One region of the Bradyrhizobium sp. U531 genome, then DNA from elsewhere that is predicted to be linked to it. Evidence: predicted binding sites of a transcription regulator. Region 1 holds the regulator's gene; each other region holds the start of a gene.
The links. Region 1 encodes PhoB, which activates phosphate uptake and scavenging genes when phosphate is short. Its sites were predicted from a motif close to TGTCATNNANCTGTCAT; they were not measured.
Positions count from the first base shown of each region.

Region 2: phnC (phosphonate ABC transporter ATP-binding protein) is a predicted target of PhoB. The motif match lies at 3,557-3,573, and genes of this name have one in related genera.
Region 3: QRQ56_RS00350 (UDP-2,3-diacylglucosamine diphosphatase) is a predicted target of PhoB. The motif match lies at 3,525-3,541, and genes of this name have one in related genera.

Region 1 covers NZ_JASVEN010000017.1:11,959-19,304, forward strand. Annotated here, with positions in the region: gene QRQ56_RS38080 (aspartate aminotransferase family protein) at 1-888, opposite strand, end outside; gene QRQ56_RS38085 (GcrA family cell cycle regulator) at 1,346-1,858, shown strand; gene phoB (phosphate regulon transcriptional regulator PhoB) at 2,102-2,809, opposite strand; gene phoU (phosphate signaling complex protein PhoU) at 2,832-3,548, opposite strand; gene pstB (phosphate ABC transporter ATP-binding protein PstB) at 3,560-4,378, opposite strand; gene pstA (phosphate ABC transporter permease PstA) at 4,375-5,226, opposite strand; gene pstC (phosphate ABC transporter permease subunit PstC) at 5,231-6,220, opposite strand; gene pstS (phosphate ABC transporter substrate-binding protein PstS) at 6,419-7,346, opposite strand, start outside.
Region 2 covers NZ_JASVEN010000004.1:133,238-140,583, reverse strand. Annotated here, with positions in the region: gene phnE (phosphonate ABC transporter, permease protein PhnE) at 1-661, opposite strand, end outside; gene phnE (phosphonate ABC transporter, permease protein PhnE) at 688-1,572, opposite strand; gene phnD (phosphonate ABC transporter substrate-binding protein) at 1,646-2,581, opposite strand; gene phnC (phosphonate ABC transporter ATP-binding protein) at 2,648-3,457, opposite strand; gene QRQ56_RS20150 (chloramphenicol acetyltransferase) at 3,630-4,289, shown strand; gene QRQ56_RS20145 (alpha-D-ribose 1-methylphosphonate 5-triphosphate diphosphatase) at 4,286-5,479, shown strand; gene QRQ56_RS20140 (DUF1045 domain-containing protein) at 5,498-6,196, shown strand; gene QRQ56_RS20135 (dihydrodipicolinate synthase family protein) at 6,316-7,254, opposite strand.
Region 3 covers NZ_JASVEN010000001.1:72,957-80,302, reverse strand. Annotated here, with positions in the region: gene QRQ56_RS00365 (caspase family protein) at 1-233, shown strand, start outside; gene QRQ56_RS00360 (threonine/serine dehydratase) at 568-1,551, opposite strand; gene QRQ56_RS00355 (glycosyltransferase family 4 protein) at 1,616-2,674, opposite strand; gene QRQ56_RS00350 (UDP-2,3-diacylglucosamine diphosphatase) at 2,689-3,501, opposite strand; gene thiD (bifunctional hydroxymethylpyrimidine kinase/phosphomethylpyrimidine kinase) at 3,818-4,618, opposite strand; gene QRQ56_RS00340 (PAS domain S-box protein) at 4,969-6,912, shown strand; gene QRQ56_RS00335 (Lrp/AsnC ligand binding domain-containing protein) at 6,997-7,242, shown strand; gene QRQ56_RS00330 (c-type cytochrome) at 7,244-7,346, opposite strand, start outside.

The sequences.
Region 1 (7,346 bases):
CTTGAGCATGACGTCGAGCACGGCGTTGGCCGCCGAGATCGCCAGCGGATTGCCGCCGAAGGTCGAGCCGTGCGATCCGGGGCCCATGCCGGCCGCCGCTTCCGACGTCGCCAGGATCGCGCCGATGGGGAAGCCGCCGCCGAGCGCCTTCGCCAGCGACATCACGTCGGGCGTGACGCCGGTGCGCCGATAGGCGAACAGATCACCGCTGCGACCCATGCCGGTCTGTACCTCGTCGAAGGCGAGCAGCAGCCCCTTCTCGTCGCAGAGCTGGCGCAATGCCTTGAGGAACGTCGGCGGCGCCGAACGCACGCCGCCCTCGCCCTGGATCGGCTCGATCAAAATGCCCGCTGTCTCTGGCCCGATCGCCTTCTTCACGGCCTCGATGTCGCCATGCGGCACCTGGTCGAAGCCGTCCATCGGCGGCCCGAAGCCCTCGAGATATTTCGCGGAGCCGGTGGCGGCGAGCGTCGCCAGCGTGCGGCCGTGGAAGGCGCCTTCGAAGGTGATGAGGCGATAGCGCTCCGGGTGCCCCTTGGAGGAGTGATGATGGCGGACCAGCTTGATCACGCCCTCAAGCGCCTCGGCGCCGGAATTGCAGAAGAACACGAAGTCCGCAAAGCTCTCGTTGCACAGGCGGTTTGCGAGCTTCTCGCCGTCCGGGCTCTGGAACAGGTTCGACATATGCCAGAGCTTGGTCGCCTGCTCCTGCAACGCCTTGACCAGATGCGGATGGCAATGGCCGAGCGCGTTCACCGCGACGCCCGAGGTGAAGTCGAGATAGCGATCGCCATTGGTCGCGATCAGCCAGCAGCCTTCGCCGCGCTCAAAACCGAGGTCGGCCCTGGCAAAAACGGGGAGCAAATGCGGGGCTGCGCTGTTAGTCATGACGGTCACTTGATGTTGAGGCGGTGTGACGCGTGCATTGCGCAACGCACCATTGACCGGCCCGGAAAACGAAACGTGCCGCCTTTTAAGGGCGGCACGTGGGACCATCTTATGCCCCGTGAAACGGGTGTCAATGCCACCCGGAAAGCCTCGGGAAACGCTGATTCCGTAGTCTTGCGGTAGCGATTTTGCGGGTTTTTCACCACGGAACATGTGGAAGCGAGTCGGCGGACTCTTGCGCGTGAGTCACGCCATATTGTAGCGTTTGGGCTGTCAGATACGACATCTCGTGCAGCGGTTCTGATCCCAAGAGTCCTTAAGTACCGGCGTAAACGTTCGGGCGTCAGTCACACGCCCGGCGAGCCTTAAGGGATTCTGGCGGCACGGGTTTTTCGAAGCTTAGGCATTCGCCGCAAGGGCGCCAGCATGGCAGCCGCGCGGCGAGGGAAAGGGTGCAATGACGGTTTTGACCTGGTCCGACGATCGCGTCGAGCAGCTGAAAAAGCTCTGGGAGGCCGGATTGTCGGCCAGCCAGATCGCAGCTGAGCTCGGCAATGTGACCCGCAATGCCGTGATCGGCAAAGTGCACAGGCTCGGCTTGTCCGGCCGTGCCAAGAGCCCTTCATCGGCAGCGCCGCGACCGCGCAAGGCGCGCCCCGCGCAGCACATGATGCGGGTGACGCGCCCCATCGCCCGCGGCAACACCGCGCTGGCGCAGGCCTTCGAGGTCGAAGTCGAGGCCGAGCCCGTTACCTACGACAACGTCGTGCCGATGAGCCAGCGGCTGTCGCTGCTCGAATTGAACGAGGCGACCTGCCACTGGCCGGTCGGCGATCCCTCGAGCCCGGATTTCTTCTTCTGCGGCGGCAAGGCACTCTCCGGCCTGCCCTACTGCGCCCAGCACTCGCGCGTGGCGTATCAGCCCGCCGCCGATCGCCGCCGCGCACCGGCGAAGCCGGGTCCGCGCTGAGGTCGCTGATCTCGCTGACTGCAAGGACGGCAGCCGTCACTCGGCGGCGCCTCAACCAACTCGGTGTCATCCCCGCGAACGCGGGGATCCATAACCACAGGGCGCAATTGTTGCGCGAGATGGTCACACCGAGTCTTCGCCAAACCACGGCCTGTGGTTATGGATCCCGGGCTCGCGCTGTGCGCGCCCCGGGATGACAGCTGAGATCGTGGCCGCAGCTGCGAACCAACAACACGCCCGCCCTTACGTCTGCTCCGCCTTCGCGAAACGATCGTCCAGCGCATAGCCGGCGCCGCGGACGGTGCGGATCGGGTCCTGCTCGCGGCCGAGATTGAGCAGCTTGCGCAGGCGGCCGATATGGACGTCGACGGTGCGCTCGTCGATGTAGATGTCGCGGCCCCAGACGCTGTCGAGCAGCTGCTCGCGCGAGAACACGCGGCCGGGATGCTCCAGGAAGAACTCCAGCAGGCGATATTCGGTCGGGCCGAGATCGATCGGCCGACCCGAGCGCGCCACGCGGCGCTTGTCGCGGTCGAGTTCGATGTCGCCATAGGCCAAGACGGTGGCGAGCCGCTCGGGACTGGCGCGCCTGAGCAGGCCCTTCACGCGCGCGAGCAGCTCGGGCACCGAGAACGGCTTGACGATGTAGTCGTCGGCGCCGGTCGCGAGCCCGCGCACCCGCTCGCTCTCCTCGCCGCGCGCGGTGAGCATGATGATCGGCAGCTGCTTGGTGTCTGGCCGCGTGCGCAGGCGCCGGCACAGCTCGATGCCGGACAGGCCCGGCAGCATCCAGTCGAGCACGATCAGGTCGGGAATGTGCTCCTTGAGCCGGGTGTCGGCGTCGTCGCCGCGCATCACCGTCTCGACGTCATAGCCGTCGCCTTCGAGGTTGTAGCGGAGAAGCTCGGTGAGAGCTTCCTCGTCCTCAACCACCATAATGCGTGCGCCCATCGGGTCGTGGCTCCTTAGGTCTTCAGGTATTGGGGACCGTCGTGGCGAAGGTCGTCATGTCGCCCTTCGGCCGCTTGTCGGTCATCGCCTGACCCTCGATCATGTAGAACACGGTCTCGGCGATGTTGGTGGCATGGTCGCCGATCCGCTCGATGTTCTTGGCGCAGAACATCAGATGGATGCAGAACGAGATGTTGCGCGGATCCTCCATCATGTAGGTGAGGAGCTCGCGGAACAGCGAGGTGCAGATCGCGTCGACCTCCTCGTCGCCCTTCCACACCGCCATCGCAGCCGGCAGATCGTGCGCGGCATAGGCGTCGAGCACGCTCTTGACCTGCTGCTGCACGAGGTCGGTCATGTGCTCGAGGCCGCGGAACAGCTTGAGCGGATGGAAATCGGTCTCGAGCGCGGCGACGCGCTTGCCCATGTTCTTGGCGAGGTCGCCGATGCGCTCGAGATCGGTCGCAACGCGCATGGCGCCGACGATCTCGCGCAAGTCGACGGCCATCGGCTGGCGGCGGGCGATGGTGAGCACCGCACGCTCCTCGATGCGCCTCTGCAGCGCGTCGAGCTCGGCGTCGACGGTAACGACGCGCTGGCCGAGCGGAACATCGCGGCGGATCAGGGCGTCGACGGAATCGACGATCATGCGCTCGGCGATGCCGCCCATCTCGGCGACCAGGCGGGTGAGTTCCTGGAGGTCGGTGTCGAAGGCCTTTGCGGTATGTTCGGTACCCATATTGCGTCTCCTCAGCCGAACCGGCCGGTGATGTAATCCTGCGTGCGCCGGTCGGTCGGCGACGTGAAGATCTTGCTGGTGTCGTCGAACTCGATCAGCTCGCCGAGATACATGAAGGCGGTCTTGTCGGAGACGCGCGCCGCCTGCTGCATGTTGTGGGTGACGATCGCGATCGTGTAGTTCTCGGACAGTTCCTGGATCAGCTCCTCGACCTTGGCGGTCGAGATCGGGTCGAGCGCCGAGCAGGGCTCGTCGAACAGGATCACCTCGGGGCGCACCGCGACGGTGCGGGCGATGCACAGGCGCTGCTGCTGGCCGCCGGAGAGCGACAGGCCGGAGGCGTTGAGCTTGTCCTTGACCTCGTTCCACAGTGCGCCGCCGCGCAGCGCCTTCTCGACGCGACCGTCCATTTCGGACTTCGAAATCTTCTCGTAGAGGCGGATGCCGAAGGCGATGTTCTCGTAGATCGTCATCGGAAACGGCGTCGGCTTCTGGAACACCATGCCGACCCGGGCGCGCAGCAGGTTGAGGTCGAGCTTGGGGTCGAGGATGTTGGTCTGGTCCAGCATCAGCTGGCCGGTGGCGCGCTGGCCCGGATAGAGGTCGTACATCCGGTTGAAGATGCGCAGCAGGGTGGACTTGCCGCAGCCCGACGGGCCGATGAACGCCGTGACGCGGTTGGCGCCGAGCGTCAGGTTGATGTTCTTCAGCGCGTGGTGCTCACCGTAATAGAAGTTGAGGTTGCGCACCGTCACCTTGGCGGGCGCTTCCGGCAGCGGATGCGACGCCAGATGAGCGTTCGAACTCACGGATACGGACAGATCGGTCATTTTGCAGTCCTCTCGGCGCCGATGATGCGGGCGCCAATGTTCAGGGCAAGCACAGTGAGCGTGATCAGCAGCGCGCCGCTCCAGGCGAGCTGCTTCCAATAGGCGTAGGGGCTCTGCACGAAGTTGTTGATGGTGACAGGCAGGTTGGCCATCGTCTTGTTCAGGCCGAGGCTGAAGAACTGGTTCGACAGCGCGGTGAAGAGCAGCGGCGCGGTCTCGCCGGCGACGCGGGCGGTGGCGAGCAGCACGCCGGTGATGAGGCCCGACCGGGCCGCGCGATAGGCGATCCGCTTGATCACCAGCGAGCGCGGCAGGCCGAGCGCCGAGGCTGCCTCGCGCAGCGGATTCGGCACCAGCAGCAGCATGTCCTCGGTGGTGCGCAGCACGACCGGGATCACGATGACGGCGAGCGCCAGCGCGCCCGCGATCGCGGAGAAGCCGCGCATCGGCACCACCACCGCGCCATAGATGAACAGGCCGATGATGATCGAGGGCGCCGAGAGCAGGATGTCGTTGATGAAGCGGATCACCGAGGTCAGCTTGTCGTTGCGGCCGTATTCGGCGAGATAGGTGCCGGCGAACAGGCCGAGCGGCGCGCCGATGCCGACGCCGATCAAGGTCATGATGATCGAACCCACGATCGCGTTGCGCAGGCCGCCCTCGGTCGATCCCGGAGGCGGCGTATCGGCGACGAAGATCTCGAGGTTCAGGCCGGCGAGTCCGTTGTAGAGCAGCGTGATCAGGATCAGCGCGAGCCAGGTGACGCCGAAGGCGGCCGCGGCGAAGCAGAGCCCGCGGATCACGATGTCCTTGCGGCGACGACGCGAATAGATCGGATTGAGCGCCATGGCGTTACTTCCCCGCCTTCTTGTCGAGCCGCATCAGCATCAGCCGCGCGGCGGCCAGCACGAAGAACGTCAGCACGAACAGCAACAGGCCGAGCAGGATCAGGCCGGACTGGTGCAGGCCGTCGCTCTCGGCGAACTCGGATGCGATCGCCGCCGAGATCGTGGTGCCCGGCGCGAAGATCGATGAGGAGATGCGGAACGAGTTGCCGATGATGAAGGTCACCGCCATCGTCTCGCCGAGCGCGCGGCCCAGCGCCAGCATGACGCCGCCGATGATGCCGACGCGGGTGTAGGGGATCACCACGCTGCGGACGACTTCCCATGTGGTGCAGCCGACGCCGTAGGCGGCCTCCTTCAGGACCGGCGGCACCGTCTTGAACACGTCGACCGAGATCGAGGTGATGAAGGGCAGCACCATGATGGCAAGGATCAGCGCGGCGTTGAACGTGCTGAGATAGGACGGGGGACCTGCGAAGATCGCGCCCAGCACGGGCACGCCGTCGAAGATCTTGATCATGAACGGCTGGAAGGTGTTGGCCAGGAACGGGCCCAGCACGAAGAAGCCCCACATGCCGTAGATGATCGAGGGAATGCCGGCGAGCAGCTCGACCGCCATGCCGATCGGGCGGCGCAGCCATTGCGGGCAGAGCTCGGTGAGGAAGATCGCAATGCCGATACCGACGGGAATGGCGATGAGCATCGCGATGAAGGAGGTGACGAGCGTGCCGTACATCGGCCCGAGCGCGCCGAGCACCGGCGGATCGGCGGACGGCGCCCAGCGCTGCGTCCACAGGAAGGAGAAGCCGTATTCCTTCATCGCCGGGAACGCGCCGACGATCAGCGAGACGATGATGCCGCCGAGGATCAGCAGCACCGAGATCGCGGACAGCCGCGTGATCCAGTAGAAGGTGACGTCGCCGAGCTTGAACGCGCTCAAGGCCTTGGCGCGGTCATACGGTCCGGCGTCGTCGATTATATCGCTCTGAACGGCCATCTCTGCCACGCCGATCCCCTGTACTGACTATACTTGTTCTTGCCTGTTGGGTCCCGTGCCCCGGATACGGTGCAGCGCGAAGCGGTGCGCCGCTGATCCGGGGCCCAGTTCTTGTGGGTCCCGGCTCAGCGCTGCAGCGCACTGGACGATGCTTTGCATCGCCAGGGCTGCAGCGCGTCCGGGACGCGAGAGCTTGCCTCAGCTCTTGATCTCGGCAGCCCAGGTCTTCTCGATCAGGGTCACGACGCCTTCGGGCATCGGGATGTAGTCGAGCTCTTCAGCCGCCTTGCCGCCGTTCTTGAAGGCCCAGCGGAAGAACTTGATGGCTTCCTGCGAGGCCGCCTTGTCGGTGGCATCCTTGTGCATGAGGATGAAGGTCGCCGCCGTGATCGGCCAGGACTTCTCGCCGGGCTGGTCGGTCAGGATGACGTAGTAGCCGGGCGCCTTGGCCCAGTCGGCATTGGAAGCGGCCGCCTGGAAAGCTTCGACGGTCGGCTGCACCGGCTTGCCGGCCTTGTTGACGAGACCGGTGTAGGTCAGCTTGTTCTGCTTGGCATAGGCGTACTCGACATAGCCGATCGAGTTCTTGGTCTGGCTGATGTTGCCCGACACGCCTTCGTTGCCCTTGGCGCCGACGCCGACCGGCCACTCGACCGCGGTGCCCTCACCGACCTTGCTCTTCCAGTCGGCGCTGGCCTTGGCGAGGTAGTTGGTGAAGTTGAAGGTGGTGCCCGAGCCGTCCGAACGGCGCACCACGGTGATGGCGTCCGAGGGCAGCTTCACGTTCGGATTGAGCTTCTTGATCGCGGCGTCGTCCCACTTGGTGATCTTGCCGAGGTAGATGCTGGCGAGGGTCTCGCCGTCGAACACCATCTCGCCGGGCTTCACGCCCTCGAGGTTGACGACGGGAACGATGGCGCCCATCACCATCGGCCACTGCACGAGGCCGTCCTTCTCGAGCTGCTCGGCCTTGAGCGGGGCATCGCTGGCGCCGAACGTCACGGTCTTGGCCTGGATCTGCTTGATGCCGCCGCCGGAACCGATCGACTGGTAGTTCAGACCGTTGCCGGTCTCCTTTTTGTAGGCGTCAGCCCACTTCGAATAGACCGGGAACGGGAACGTCGCG
Region 2 (7,346 bases), on a different contig from region 1:
CGGCGCCGACGATGCCGATGATGGTGGCCGAGCGGGTGTTGGATTCGATGAAGTACAGCACCTGGCCCGCGATCACAGGCAGGACCTGCGGCAAAAGACCAAAGCGGATCTCGTGCAGCGCGCTGCCGCCGGAGGCGCGGATGCCTTCGACCTGCTTCTGGTCGGCGCCCTCGATCGCCTCCGAGAACAGTTTTCCGAACGCGCCGAAATCCGACACGGCGATGGCGAGCACGCCGGCGAACGGGCCGAGCCCGACGACGTTGATCCAGACCAGCGCCCAGATCAGCGTGTCGACGCCGCGGATCGAATCGAGGAAACGGCGTACCGGAAAGCGCAGCATGATCGACGGCACGACGTTGCGCGCCGCCAGCAGGCTGACCGGCAGAGCGAACACGGCGGCGAGCGTGGTGCCGAGCAGCGCGATCGACAGCGTCTCGCCGAGCGCCTTCAGATAGATCGGCAACGAGGTGCCGGGATCCGGCGGGATCATCATCAGGCTGATCCAGCCGAGCTGGCTGAGCCCCGCGAGGAACCGCGACGGCGAAAAATCGAGATCGACGAGGCCGTAGACCAGGACCGCGAACGCCGCGACGATGGTCGCGGGCAAGGCGAGCCGCGCCGAGGCCGGCCGATCGAACACATCGGGATAGCGCGCGCGCATCTCGCGCGGATCGACCTTGTGCGGCGTCACGTCCGCGCCTCCTTGCCAAACAGGTGGCCGCGCAGCCAGCCGGTGGCGATGTCGATGATGAAGACGGTGACGATGATGGTGAGCAGAATGGCGCTGACGTCGGAGTAATAGAATTTGCGGATGGCGACGACGAGCTCCTGGCCGATGCCGCCGGCGCCGACGAAGCCCATCACCGAGGCCTCGCGAACGTTGATCTCGAACCGCAGCAGCGCGTAGCTGGCATAGCCCGCTGTCACCTGCGGCACGATCGCGAAACGCATGCAGGACAGCCAGCTCGCCCCGGTCGAGCGGATGCCCTCGACCGGCTTCATGTCGGCATTCTCGACGATCTCCGAGAACAGCTTGCCGAGCGCGCCGGTGGAATGGATGGCGATCGCGAGCACGCCGGCCATCGGCCCGAGCCCAAAGGCGATCACGAACACCAGTGCGAACACGATGCCGGGAACGGTGCGGGCGAATTCCAGCAGGCGCCGGACGACGAAGCGCAGCCAGGGCGCGGGCGACGTGTTCTCGGCCGCGAAGAAATTCAGACAGAATGCGAGAGTGGCGCCGATCAGCGTGCCCACATAGCTGATGAGCACGGTCTCACCCAGCATCTTCAGCCATTTGCGCCAGCCCCAGAGCCATTCGCCGACATCGGTCCAGACGCGCTGGCCGCTGTCGAGGGTGAGGATGCGATCGAAATAGCTGACGAAATTGCCGAAATAAGTGAAGAGCGTGCGCAAATTCACTTCGGCGCCGATCCCGGCGAGGACCAGCGCCGCCATGAAGATCGCGAATCCTCCCAATAGACGAAGCCGCTTGCGCCCGACCGCCCGGCGATAGGCGGCGTTGAGCACGGCAAGCTGCTGCTCGGGGAGGATCGAAACCGCTGTTGTCATCGGCGTGGAATCAGGTCCGGTCAAAGAAAGAGCCGGGTCGATGGACCCGGCTCCAGTGGCATCGTCCCGAACCTCAGGACGCCTTCTTCTTACGCAGCGCGTCGACGAACTTGATCAGCTCGATCGTGCCATCCCAATCCTTGGTGGTGGCGTGATTGAAGCCCTTCTTCTGGCCGTCCTGGAGGCGATCGAACGCCGCCTTGTCCTTGGCCGGCGCGTCGAAGAAGGCTTTCGCGATGGCGGCCTTGGCGTCGTCAGGCAGCTCGGAGTTGTAGGCGTAGGGACCGTTGATGATCGGTGCCGATTTGTGGATGATGCGGAAATCGTCCTTCTTCATCGCCGAGCCGTCGGCATTCTTCAGCATGCCCTTGGTCAGCATCTGCGCCAGCGTGGAATCGTCGTCGGTGGTCCACTGGTTGGCGGCGACATCGACCGTTCCTTGCGACAACGCCAGCATCGCGTTCTCGTGGCTGCCGGTGAAGACGACCTTGCTGAAATAGGTGTCGGCATCCGGGATGCCCATCTTGTCGAGCTCGAAGCGCGGCACGTTGTTGCCCGAGGTCGAGTTGGGATCGACCAGGCCGAGGTTCTTGCCCTTGAGGTCGTCGATCTTCTTGTAGGCGCTGTTCGCCTTGACGAAGAACACCGAGTAATAGCCGGTCGAACCATCGGCGTTGATGTCGTTGGCGAAGGCATCGGTCTTGACGCCGGTGAGGCGGGCGCGGGCGAACGAAGCCGAGCCGTAGCTGGCGATGTGGATGTTGCCGGCGCGCTGGCCTTCGATGACGGCGGCGTAGTCGTTGGCAATGCGCAGTGTGACCTTCACGCCCAGTTCCTTGGAGAGATAAGTCATGAACGGCGCCCATCGCTCGGTGACGCCGGAGGCATTCTCGGCCGGAACGACCGCAAAGGTCAGCTCGGGATATTTGGCCTTCCAATCCTCGGCGGAGGCCGAGGCCGTGAACGCGAGCGCGGCAACGCCGGCGAGAACCAGTCTGCGAGTGATCATGTTACCCTCTTCATCGGTTGGGGTCGGTTGACGCAAAAAACTGATAGCGAAACAGGTGTGGCGTTCTCAGGCGGCCGCGGCCGTTCCAAGTGCCGGCACGCCCTCGGGCGCCGGCACGGGCGTGCCGCCCATGACGTCGGCGGCTTCGAGGTCGTAGAGTTCGCGGGCGACGTGGTCGGTCAGCGCGGACGGCGCGCCGTCGAACACCACGTGGCCCGCGGCCATGCCGATCAGGCGATCGCAATAGGAGCGCGCGAGATCGAGCGAGTGGAGGTTGCAGAGCACGGTGATGCCGAAATGCTTGTTGATGCGCAGAAGCGCATCCATCACGATCTTGGTGTTGCGCGGATCGAGCGAGGCGATCGGCTCGTCGGCGAGGATGATGTCGGGCTGCTGCACCAGCGCACGGGCGATCGCGACGCGCTGCTGCTGGCCGCCGGAGAGCTGGTCGGCGCGCTGCGCGGCGAGCGAAGCGATGTCGAACTGCTCGAGCGCGGACATCGCCAGCGCCTTGTCCTGCTCCGGCCAGATCTGCGACAGCGACCGCCAGGCCGGCATCGTCGCGAGCCGTCCCATCAGGACGTTAGTGAGGACGTCGAGCCGGCCGACCAGGTTGAATTGCTGGAAGATCATCGCCGAGCGCGCACGCCACTGCCGCAGCTCCTTGCCGCGCAGCGCGGTGACGTCGAGGCCGTCGAACAGGACCTTGCCCTGCGTCGGCGTTACCAGGCGGTTGATGCTCCGCAGCAGCGTCGACTTGCCCGCGCCGGAGCGTCCGATCACACCGACGAAGCCGCCGGGGGAGATTTGAAACGAAGCGTCGTCCACCGCGGCTTTTGCGCCGAAGCGACACGTCAGACCATCCACCACCAGCATGCAGAGCTCCAGATTAGCTGGAGCCCACCGCTAACGCCCGCGCTTAACACTTGTGTGACAGGCGCGTTGCGGTGCGGCGATCCTACACACTTCATCCCCTGTCATCGCCCTGTCATGACATCGTCATCGCGCCGCCCGAAGAGGAACGTCCGCCCCGCAGCTCGGATTCAACATGGCCGCCAAAGCTCTCTCGGTTCACCCGACCATCGATCCCTCGGCCAAGCTGCACGAGACCAGGCTCGGCGCCTATACCGAGGTCGGCGCGCGCACCATCCTGCACGAAGTGGCGATGGGCGATTACTCCTATGTCGTGAACGACGCCCAGATCACCTACACGACGATCGGAAAATTCTGCTCGATCGCGGCGATGACGCGGATCAATCCCGGCAACCATCCGATGCACCGCGCGACCCAGGCGCATTTCACTTACCGCTCCAGCGCCTACTTCGAAGGCGAGAGCGACGACGCCGAGTTCTTCGACTGGCGGCGCCAGCATCACATCCATATCGGCCACGACGTCTGGATCGGTCATGGCGCGATCGTCCTGCCGGGCCGCAATATCGGCACCGGCGCGGTGATCGCGGCCGGCGCCATCGTCACCAAGGACGTGCCGGCGTACACCATCGTCGCCGGCAATCCCGCACGGATCGTGCGCCGGCGGTTCTCGGAGGAGATGGCCGGGCGGCTCGCCCGGCTTGCCTGGTGGGACTGGGATCACGACAAATTGCGTGAAGCGCTGCCCGATTTCCGCAAGCTCGGGATTGAAGATTTTCTCGCGACATACGAAGCACGAGCAGCTCTCCCTGCCAGCAAGCGAAGCGCGGTCGCGTGACAGACATTTTCCTCGAAGGCGGCCGGGCCCTGATCGGCGCCGAGCTCGTCGAAACCTCACTCGCCATATCCGGAACTGATATCACGGAGATCGACGCTTCTCGCGGGCGGATGAAGCTGGCGATCGACGCACGCAACCTGCTGGTGCTGCCCGGCATCGTCGACCTGCATGGCGACGCCTTCGAGCGGCAGATGATGCCCCGCGCCGGTGTCGACTTCCCCATTGACGTCGCGCTTGCCGACAGCGATCGCCAGGCCATCAGCAACGGCATCACCACGGTGTTTCACGCCACGACCTGCTCGTGGGAGCCGGGCTTGCGCAGCAGCGACAATGCGCGCGGCCTGATGGAGGCGATCGAGCGGCAGCGTCCGCAATTCGCCGCCGACACCCGCTTCCACCTGCGGCACGAGACCTACAACCTCGATGCCGAAGCCGAGATCAGTCAGTGGCTCAGCGAGGGTCGTGTCGATCTGTTCGCCTTCAACGACCACATGGACGGCACGGTGGCCGACATGGCCAAGCCGCGCAAGCGCAACCGCATGGTGGAGCGCACGGGGCTTTCGGGCGAGGAATTCGACCGGCTGGTCGAACGCGTGACGTCACGCGCCGACGAGGTGCCGGCCTCCGTGTCGCGGCTGGCCACCACGGCCCGCGCGGCCGAGGTGCGGATGCTCTCGCACGACGACGCGACGCCGGCGATGCGCCGGGAGTTTCGCGAGCTCGGCGCTGACATCGCGGAGTTTCCGATCAACGAGGAGACGGCGCGGGCGGCCGCACAGCACGGCGATGCCATCGTCTACGGCGCGCCCAACGTCGTGCGCGGCGGCAGCCATACCGGCTGGACCAGGGCGTCCGACATGATCGCCAAGGGGCTCTGCTCGGTGCTGGCGTCGGACTATTATTATCCCGCCCAATTGCTCGCCGCGTTCCGCCTCGCCGCCGACGGCGTGCTGCCGCTGACACAAGCCTGGGACCTGGTCTCGGCCGGCCCTGCGCGCGCGACCGGCCTGATGGATCGCGGTGTGCTGGCGCAAGGCCGCCGCGCCGACATCCTGCTGGTCGATAACAGCGCGCCGCTGCGACCGCGGTTGATCGCGGTGATCTCGGGCGGCAAGCTCGTGCATCTCACCGATGCGACGCGTCTGCTCCCGGCAGTGGCGATGCCGCGCGAAGCTATCGTTGCGGCATAAATTGGTTATGCTGCGGCGATGACAGGTTTTCCCCGCTACTCGATCTATTTTGCCGCCGGACGCAACAGCCCCCTCTCCCCCTTCGGCGCCGAGCTGCTCGGCTACGAGGCCTATGGCGGTGACGAGGTTTCGCTTCCGCGGGAAGCACTGCAGGTCGCGCCGGATTGGCGCGAGGTCACCGCCGATCCCCGCAAATACGGTTTCCACGGCACGCTGAAGGCGCCGATGGCGCTGGCCCCTGGCAAGACTGAAGCCGGGCTGATGACCGCCTGCGCGACCTTCGCGCAGACGCCGCGACCGATCCCGACGATCCGACCCGTGGTCGACGCCATCAGCGGCTTCATTGCCGTCATTCCGGCCGAGCCGGTCGATACGCTGCAGCAGCTCGCCGCCGACTGCGTCCGCGAATTCGATTCGTTCCGCCCAGCCTTGACGGCGGAAGATCGCGCGCGCCGCAAGCCGGAAAAGCTGAGCGAACGGCAGCGCGATTATCTCGACCGCTGGGGCTACCCCTACGTGATGGAAGAATTCCGCTTCCACATGACGCTGACGGGACGGCTGGATGCGGAGCGGCGCGGACCGATCCTGGCAATGCTGCGGGAAAGGTTTGCGACGCTGGGGATCGAAACGCTCGATATCGACCGCATCGCTTTGTTTAAGCAGGATGATGCGAAGGCAAGATTCCGCATCATCGGCGAGTGGGTCTTGGTGCGTTAGCCGAGATCTCTCCGCAGGCTCCGTCATTGCGAGCGCAGCGAAGCAATCCAGAAATCTTTCGGCGGATGCAGCCTGGATTGCTTCGTCGCAAGGGCTCCTCGCAATGACGGCGGAGGGACTTACTTCCCCCACCGCAATGCCATTGCATCCCGCTCCTTGGCCAACTCCAGCAGCCCCGCCCTTGTCGCCGGATGCAGCGGCTGCAGCGGATGCCTCACCGCGTCCGACTTGATCACGCCGCCGGCCTGCATCATCGCCTTGCAGGCGATCAGGCCGCATTGACGGTTCTCGTAGTTGATCAGCGGCAGCCAGCGCTCGTAGGCGGCCTTGGCCTTTTCGCGATCGCCGGCGAAATAGGGATCGACGATCTGGCGGATGCCGTCGGGGTAGCCGCCGCCAGTCATGGCGCCGGTGGCACCGGCATCGAGATCGGCGAGCAGCGTGATGGCTTCCTCTCCGTCCCACGGACCCTCGATGTCCTTGCCGCCCGCCTCGATCAGGCTGCGCAGTTTCGAAGCCGCGCCGGGCACCTCGATCTTGAAATAGCGGATGTTGGACAACTCGCGCGCCAGCCGCGCCAGCAGCTCGACCGACAGCGGCGTGCCCGCCACCGGCGCATCCTGGATCATGACGGGAATGTTGATCGCGCCCGAAAGCACCTTGAAAAATTCGACGACGCCCTTCTCGGGGACGCGGAAGGTCGCGCCGTGATAGGGCGGCATCACCATCACCATGGCGGCGCCGGCGGCTTCCGCCTGCTTGCTGCGCGCGGCGCAGACGGCGGAGCTGAAATGGGTGGTGGTGACGATCACGGGAACCCGGCCCGCGACATGCTCCAGCACCGCGTGCATCACGGTCTCGCGCTCGGCATCGGTGAGCACGAACTGCTCGGAAAAATTGGCGAGGATGCAGAGGCCATGCGAGCCGGCATCGATCATGAAATCGATGCAGCGGCGCTGGCCCTCGAGATCGAGCTCGCCGCGCTCGTCGAAGATGGTGGGCGCGACCGGGAACACGCCGCGATAGGGGCGCTGGGCCTTGTGTGGGGTGACCGGCATCGAACTCTCCATCCCTGATAGATCTTACGTCTGTCGCCGCACTCGCGGAGCGCGGCGGCACAGATGTAGCCGCCGCGGGGACCTGCGGCAAT
Region 3 (7,346 bases), on a different contig from region 1:
CCGTCGAGACCAAGCCGGTGAATGTTCAGACGCAGAACAACCCGATCCGTGTCAACAACGGCGTGAAGATCAGCAACAACCCGGTGAACAAGGTGCAGGTGCAGAACAACAACCGCCAGCAGTTCAACGCGACCAACCGCACGGTCAACAACGGCGGCAACAATTTCCGCCAGTCGATGAACCAGTCCCCGAACATGGGCGGCGGCAACAACCACCGCGGCTTCATGCGCTGATAGGAAGAGGAAGGCGCGCTCCCTCCCCCGCTAGCGGGGGAGGGTTGGGGAGAGGGTTTCTCCGCAACGGGACACTCCCGATCAGGAAAGAACCCCCACCCGGCGCTACGCGCCGACCTCCCCGCAAGCAGGAGAGGTTGCACCGAGTAAGCGGAGAGTTCGTCCGAATATTCACAACAAGAAGGGGCAGAGCGGAAACGCTCTGCCCCTTTCGCCATGTCAGTTCTTGTCATTCCGGGATGCGCCGCCAGGTGCAGGCCCGGAATCCATCGTGCGGCAGAGACGGTGGAGAAATTGATTCCGGATTCTCGCTTCGCGAGCCCCGGAATGACGGCTAGGCCACCAGCTCGGCGAACAGGTCCGCATCCACATTGCCGCCCGACAGCACGATGACGACGTTCTTTCCGGCGACATCGAGTCGGCCTGCCAGCAGCGCGGCGAGCCCCACCGCGCCGCCCGGCTCGACCACGAGCTTCAGCTCGCGATAGGCGAACGCCACGGCCGCCCCGACTTCCTTGTCCGACGCCGTGACCCCGCGCGCGAGCAGCTTGCTGTTGATCGCAAAGGTCATCTCGCCGGGTATCAGCGCCATCAGCGCATCGCAGATGGTGCGGCCCGCGGGCCCATGCGGCTCGCGATGGCCTGCGGTGAGCGAAATGCCGTGATCGTCGAACGACTCAGGTTCGGCCACGACGATCTCGGCGCGCGGATAGCGCGCCTTCACGGCCGTCGCGACGCCCGCGATCAGGCCGCCGCCGGACGCCGGCGCCACCACGATGTCGGGGCTGAGGCCGAGCGTTGCCATGTCCTCGGCGATCTCGCGGCCGGCGGTGCCCTGGCCTGCGATCACGAAGGGATCGTCGTAGGGCCGCACCAGCGTCGCGCCGCGCTTCTCGGCGATGCCGCGCGAGATCGCCTCGCGGTCGTCCTTGTCGCGATCATAGAGCACGACCTCGGCGCCGTAGGATTTGGTGCGCTCGCGCTTGGACAGCGGCGCATCCGCGGGCATCACGATGGTCGCCTGCATGTCGAGGATCTTTGCAGCCGCCGCCACGCCCTGGGCGTGGTTGCCGGACGAGAACGCGACGACGCCACCGGCGCGCTTGTCCTGCGGGATCGAGAACACCTTGTTGAAGGCGCCGCGGAACTTGAACGAGCCGGTGCGCTGGAGCATCTCCGGCTTCAGGAACACCTTCGCGCCGACGCGCTCGTTGAGCACTGGAAAGGACAACAGCGGGGTGCGGATGGCGTAGGGCGCGATCACGCGCGCTGCGGCGTCGATATCGGCAGGGCCGATCGGGAGGAGCTGTTCGGTCATGGCCGAATGTATCGCGGCCGATGAGGCCCGGGCAAGACACCTCCGCGAGAGGTTTTTGTCCTCTTCAGGCCACGAAGCGAGGCTGTTCCGCGCCGTTTCGGCCCGGCAGCACCGCGCCGACCGCCCTGATGCTGTCCACGAAGGCCCGGGCCGAGGCTTCCCAGGTGTAGTTCGAGGCGAACGCGACGCAGTCCTGCCGGGAGACGTCGAGCGCCGCGAAGCAGGCGTTGCGCAGGTCGGGATCGAGCGCACCGACCGGAGCGTCCCCGATCACGTCGCGAGGGCCCTTCACCGGGAAGGCCGCAACCGGCAGGCCGCTGGCGAGCGCCTCCAGCAGCACGAGGCCGAACGTGTCGGTCTTGCTCGGGAATACGAAGACGTCGGCGGCCGCATAGATGTCCGCCAGTTCCTCGCCGTGCTTTTCCCCCAGGAAGATCGCATCGGGATAGGCCTCTTCCAGCGCGGCGCGTGCCGGGCCGTCGCCCACGACGACCTTGGTGCCGGGCAGGTCGAGATCGAGGAAGGCTTCGAGATTCTTCTCCACGGCGACGCGGCCGACGGAGAGGAACACCGGTGCCGGCAGGCAGAGGTCGACGGCGCGGGGGTGAAACAGTCCGGTGTCGACGCCGCGCGGCCATAGCACCACGTTGTCAAAGCCGCGCTCGGTCAGCTCGCGCGCGAGCGCCGGCGTTGCCGCCATCACGGCGCTGCTGGGGGCATGGAAGCGGCGCAGCGCCCGCCAGATCAGCGAGCCCGGCACCGGGACGCGGGCGCGGACATATTCGGGAAAGCGGGTGTGGAAGCTGGTCGTGAAGGGCAGCTTGCGCTGGCGGCAATAGCGGCGGACCATCAGGCCGATCGGCCCTTCGGTCGCGATGTGGATGCTGTCGGGACAAGCTTCCGCGATCAGCTTCGCGATGCGCGCCGGGCGCGGCATGGCGAGCCGCACGTCGCGATAGCTCGGCATCGCGAAGGTGCGGAAGGATTGCGGGGTCAGGAAGGTGAACTCGACGCCGGCACCTTCGATGTGAAGCCCCTTGGCGGCGTCGGCAAGCTTGGTCAGCGTCCGAACCACACCGTTGACTTGCGGGTGCCAGGCGTCGGTCGCGACCAGGATGCGCATCAGGCGGCCTCTGTCTATGCAGCTCTGGCTGCAACCTCGGGGACGGCTGCAGGCTTCTGCAGATGATCCGCCCAGGTGATGATCTCGAAATGGCCGTCGTCGTGCTCGACGAGCGCCGTGCAGCTCTCGACCCAGTCGCCGCAATTCATGTAGCGAATGCCGCCTTCGTCGCGGATCACGGCGTAGTGGATGTGGCCGCAGATCACGCCGTCGGCATCATGACGCCGAGCCTCGGCGGCGAGCGCTTGCTCGAACGCGCCGATGTAATTGACGGCGTTCTTGACCTTCTGCTTGGCCCATTGCGAAAGCGACCAATAGGGCACCTTGAACAGGCGGCGGAAGAAGTTGACGAAGCGATTCATCTGGATCGCGAAGTCGTAGGCCTTGTCGCCGAGATGGGCGAGCCAGCGCGCGTTCTGCACCACGAGGTCGAAGATGTCGCCGTGGATGACGAGATAGCGCTTGCCGTCCGCGCCGGTGTGGACGGTGTTCTCGACCACGTCGATGCCGCCGAAATGCGTGCCGTAATAGTTGCGCAGGAACTCGTCGTGATTGCCGGGAATGTAGATGACCTTGGCGCCCTTGCGCGCCTTGCGCAAAAGCTTCTGCACGAGGTCGTTGTGCGATTGCGGCCAGTGCCAGCTCGATTTCAGCGCCCAGCCGTCGACGATGTCGCCAACGAGGTAGATCGTGTCGGCGTCGTGGTAGCGCAGGAAGTCGAGCAGAAGATCGGCTTGAGAACCGCGGGCTCCGAGATGAACGTCGGAGATGAACAACGTGCGAAAGCGCCGCTCCGGGCTCTCGTCACTCACATCGTAACTTCCCATGCGCCAGCCTGTAACAATGTCCCGTGACAGGGGGATGACCGATTGAACCTTCGAGGCGCCCTCGATTACGAATCAAGCTTCGCCTCGCCCTCCCCGCGAATATCAGTCGCATGCGACAATCAGGCGACATGGCGCCGCAGTGGGTCAGAGATCAGATTGCCGTTAGAAGCCACACAGTCAGTGCGCTCCCTCCCCCGCTTGCGGGGGAGGGTTGGGGAGAGGGTGTTCCGCAGTGGGATCCCCCAAGAGGAGAGAACCCTCACCCGCGCCTTCGGCGCGACCTCTCCCCCAAGCGGGAGAGGTTGGGTAACCCGTCTCAGTAGAACCTGTGGAAATGATGGATCGGGCCGTGGCCGTGGCCGACGCTGAAGCGGTCGGCGGCGCCGATCGCCGCGCTGATCCAGGCCTTGGCGTTGCGCACGGCTTTTTCCAGGTCCTCGCCCCTGGCGAGGCCCGCGGCGACCGCCGAGGACAGCGAGCAGCCGGTGCCATGGGTGTTGCGGGTCGCCACACGGGCCGCGGTCAGCGCAAGCGCGTCGCCGGCATCGACGAGATAATCGGTGCTCTCGGGCCCCTCGCCGTGCCCGCCCTTGATCAGGACAGCGCGGCAGCCCAGCGCCAGCAGGCGCCGTCCCTGGCTTTCGATCTCGGCCTCGCTTCGCGCGACCGGCTCCTCGAGCAGAGCGGCGGCCTCCGGCAGGTTGGGCGTGATCACCGACGCCAGCGGCATCAGCCTGGTGCGCAGGGCCTCGACAGCCTCGGAGGCCAGCAGGCGGTCGCCGGAGGTCGCCACCATCACGGGATCGAGCACGACATGCTTCGGCTTCCAGCGCAGCAGCGCGGCTGCGATGGCATCGATGCTCTCGACCTGGGCCACCATGCCGATTTTCACGGCGCCAACATCGAGATCGGAGAACACCGCATCGATCTGGGCGGTGACGAACTCCGCCGGAACGGCGTGAATGCCGGTGACGCCGCGCGTGTTCTGTGCGGTCAGGGCGGTGATGGCGGACGCGCCATAGACGCCGAGCGCGGCAAAGGTCTTCAGATCGGCCTGGATGCCGGCGCCGCCGCTCGAGTCGGACCCGGCAATGGTGAGTGCGACCGGGGTCGTCATCGACGGGCACATGGGTTGGATGGGAACGCCATGGCCCGTCCTAGCGCGACCTTGGAACTCCGGCAAGCGCTGCCGAGCCGCCACTGGCCGTAAACCGCGACTGCCCGTGTTCCCGAGGAGTCGCGCGGACGGAGCATGGCCTCCGTGCCGCGATGGGTGCGGGCATGAAAATGCAACCGGGCCGAACCCTTGGTATAGTCGCGCACTGCTTCGCCGATGCGTAAGACGTCAGTGGTGGAACTGTCCGGCGACACCGATGTCGCGGGCCGCCTCCGGTCCGCAAGCCGCCTGGAATGGAATCTTTGGGTGGAACGATGTGGGCCTTTTTCGAACGTCTTCTCGACTCGTCCATGTTCTCGCCGCACGGCATCTGCCTGTTGTGGGAGCCTGAGCTGATCTGGCTTCACGTCGTTTCCGACGCCTGCATCGCAGCCGCCTATTTCTCGATTCCGTTTGCGCTCGCAATCCTGGTCACCAAGCGGCGCGATCTCAAATTCGGCTGGGTCTATTGGGCCTTCGCGATCTTCATCATGGCGTGCGGCCTCACCCATGTGCTGTCGATCTACACGCTGTGGGTGCCGGTCTACGGCATCGAGGGCATCGTCAAGGCGGCGACCGCGGTGGCGTCCGTGGTCACGGCCGGCGCGCTCTGGCCGCTGCTGCCGAAAATCCTGACGATCCCCTCCCCGTTCGAGCTGCGGCAGGTCCAGGCCGCGCTCGAGGAGGAGGAGATCAAGAGCCGGGACGCCACGCTGCTGCTGCAGCAGGTCCGCGACGCGCAGCGTGCGATGCGCGAGAGCGTGACGCGCCTTACGGCGATCGTCGAGACCGCGGTCGACGGCGTCATTCTGTTCGACGCGCAGGACCGCATTCTCTTGTTCAATCCGGCCTGCGAGCGGCTGTTCGGCTACGGCGCCGACGAGGTGATGGGCCTGAACGTCAGGATGCTGCTGCCCGAGGCGGGCGCCACGGCCGACGGCCAGGCAAGGCAGTTCGCGACCGCCGGCGAGGCCACCGGCCTGCGCAAGGACGGATCGACCTTCCCGATGGACTTGTCGGTCGGCCAGGCGCGGCAGGACGGCGAATTGATCTTCGTCGGCATCGTGCACGATTTGACCGCGCGCAAGCTGACCGAGCAGAAGCTCCAGCAGGCGCAGAAGATGGAGACGGTCGGCCAGCTCTCCGGCGGCATCGCTCACGACTTCAACAATCTGCTCACCGTCATCATCGGCAACGCCGAGCATCTCAGCGAGCAGCTCAAGGCGAGGCCCGACCTGCGGCGCTTTGCCGACGACATCTCCCAATCGGGAGAACGGGGTGCCGAGCTGACGCAGCGGCTGCTCGCATTCAGCCGCCGTCAATTGCTGCAGCCGCAGACGATCGATTGCCGCAGCCTGCTCGAATCCATGTTCAAGCTGCTTAAGCGCACCTTGCGCGAAGACATCGAGATCAAGACGAGCTCCGGGCTCGGCACCATCCAGGCCTTCGCCGACCGCGCCCAGCTCGAATCCGCCGTGCTGAACCTTGCGCTCAACGCCCAGGATGCCATGCCGGCCGGAGGTCACCTCACCCTGAGCACGGAGTTGACGACGCTCGACGACGATTATCGCATCCTCCACCCCGAAGTCGCCTCCGGCACCTACGCGTTGATCTCGATCACCGACGACGGCGAAGGCATGACGCCGGAGGTCGCCCGGCGCGCGTTCGAGCCGTTCTTCACCACCAAGGAGGTCGGCAAGGGCTCCGGTCTCGGCCTCAGCATGGTCTATGGCTTCGCCAGGCAATCCAATGGCCACGTCACGATCTACAGCGAGGCGGGCCTTGGCACGACGGTCCGGATCTACCTGCCGCGCGCGGATGTCGGGCCATCACCGGCCGAGCTGTCCGACAGCGAGGACGCGGCGCCGCGCGGATACGAGACGATCCTGATCGCCGAGGACGATCCGTTCGTTCGCTCTTCCGCGATCCGCAGGGTGGAAGCCCTCGGCTATCGCGTCGTGGCCGCGGTCAACGGCAAGGAGGCCCTGCAGCAGCTCCGCACCGACCCCAGCATCGACATGCTGTTCACCGATATCGTGATGCCCGGCGGCATGAGCGGCTGGGACCTCGCCGACCAGGCGCGGCGGATTCGCCCCTCGCTGCCGGTCCTGTTCACCTCGGGCTACGCGCTGGAGACCCTGGTCGAGCAGGGCCACGCGCATGCACAGGCGATCGTGCTGACCAAGCCCTATCGCAAGGTCGAGCTCGCCCAGCGGCTGAGGGATGCATTCGCCGCAGCCACCGTGACCTCCTGAGCCTCTGGCGGCCGGCAAGTCCGCTTGCTAAATCCGGCCGGGTTTGGCCTATTAGCCGCCAGATATGCTTTCGGAGTGCCCGCGATGGTTCCTTTCTTCGTCCAGATCAAATGCAAGCTCGGCCAGTCCTATACGGTCGCCAATGCGCTTGCCGAAGCCGAGATCGCGTCCGAGATCTACTCCACGGCCGGCCAGTACGACCTCCTTGTGAAATTCTACGTCGACAACGACACCGACATCGGCCATTTCGTCAACGAGAAGGTGCAAGTGCTGCCGGGCATCCAGGACACCCTCACCATCATCACCTTCAAGGCGTTCGGCGCGAGCTGAGCTAGCCCGCGTCCTTGCCCGCTTCCTTGCGCTTGGGACGCGGCGGCCCTTCTACCGGCGGCAGCGATTTCAGGTAGTCCGCCATCGCCGCGATATCCTCGTCG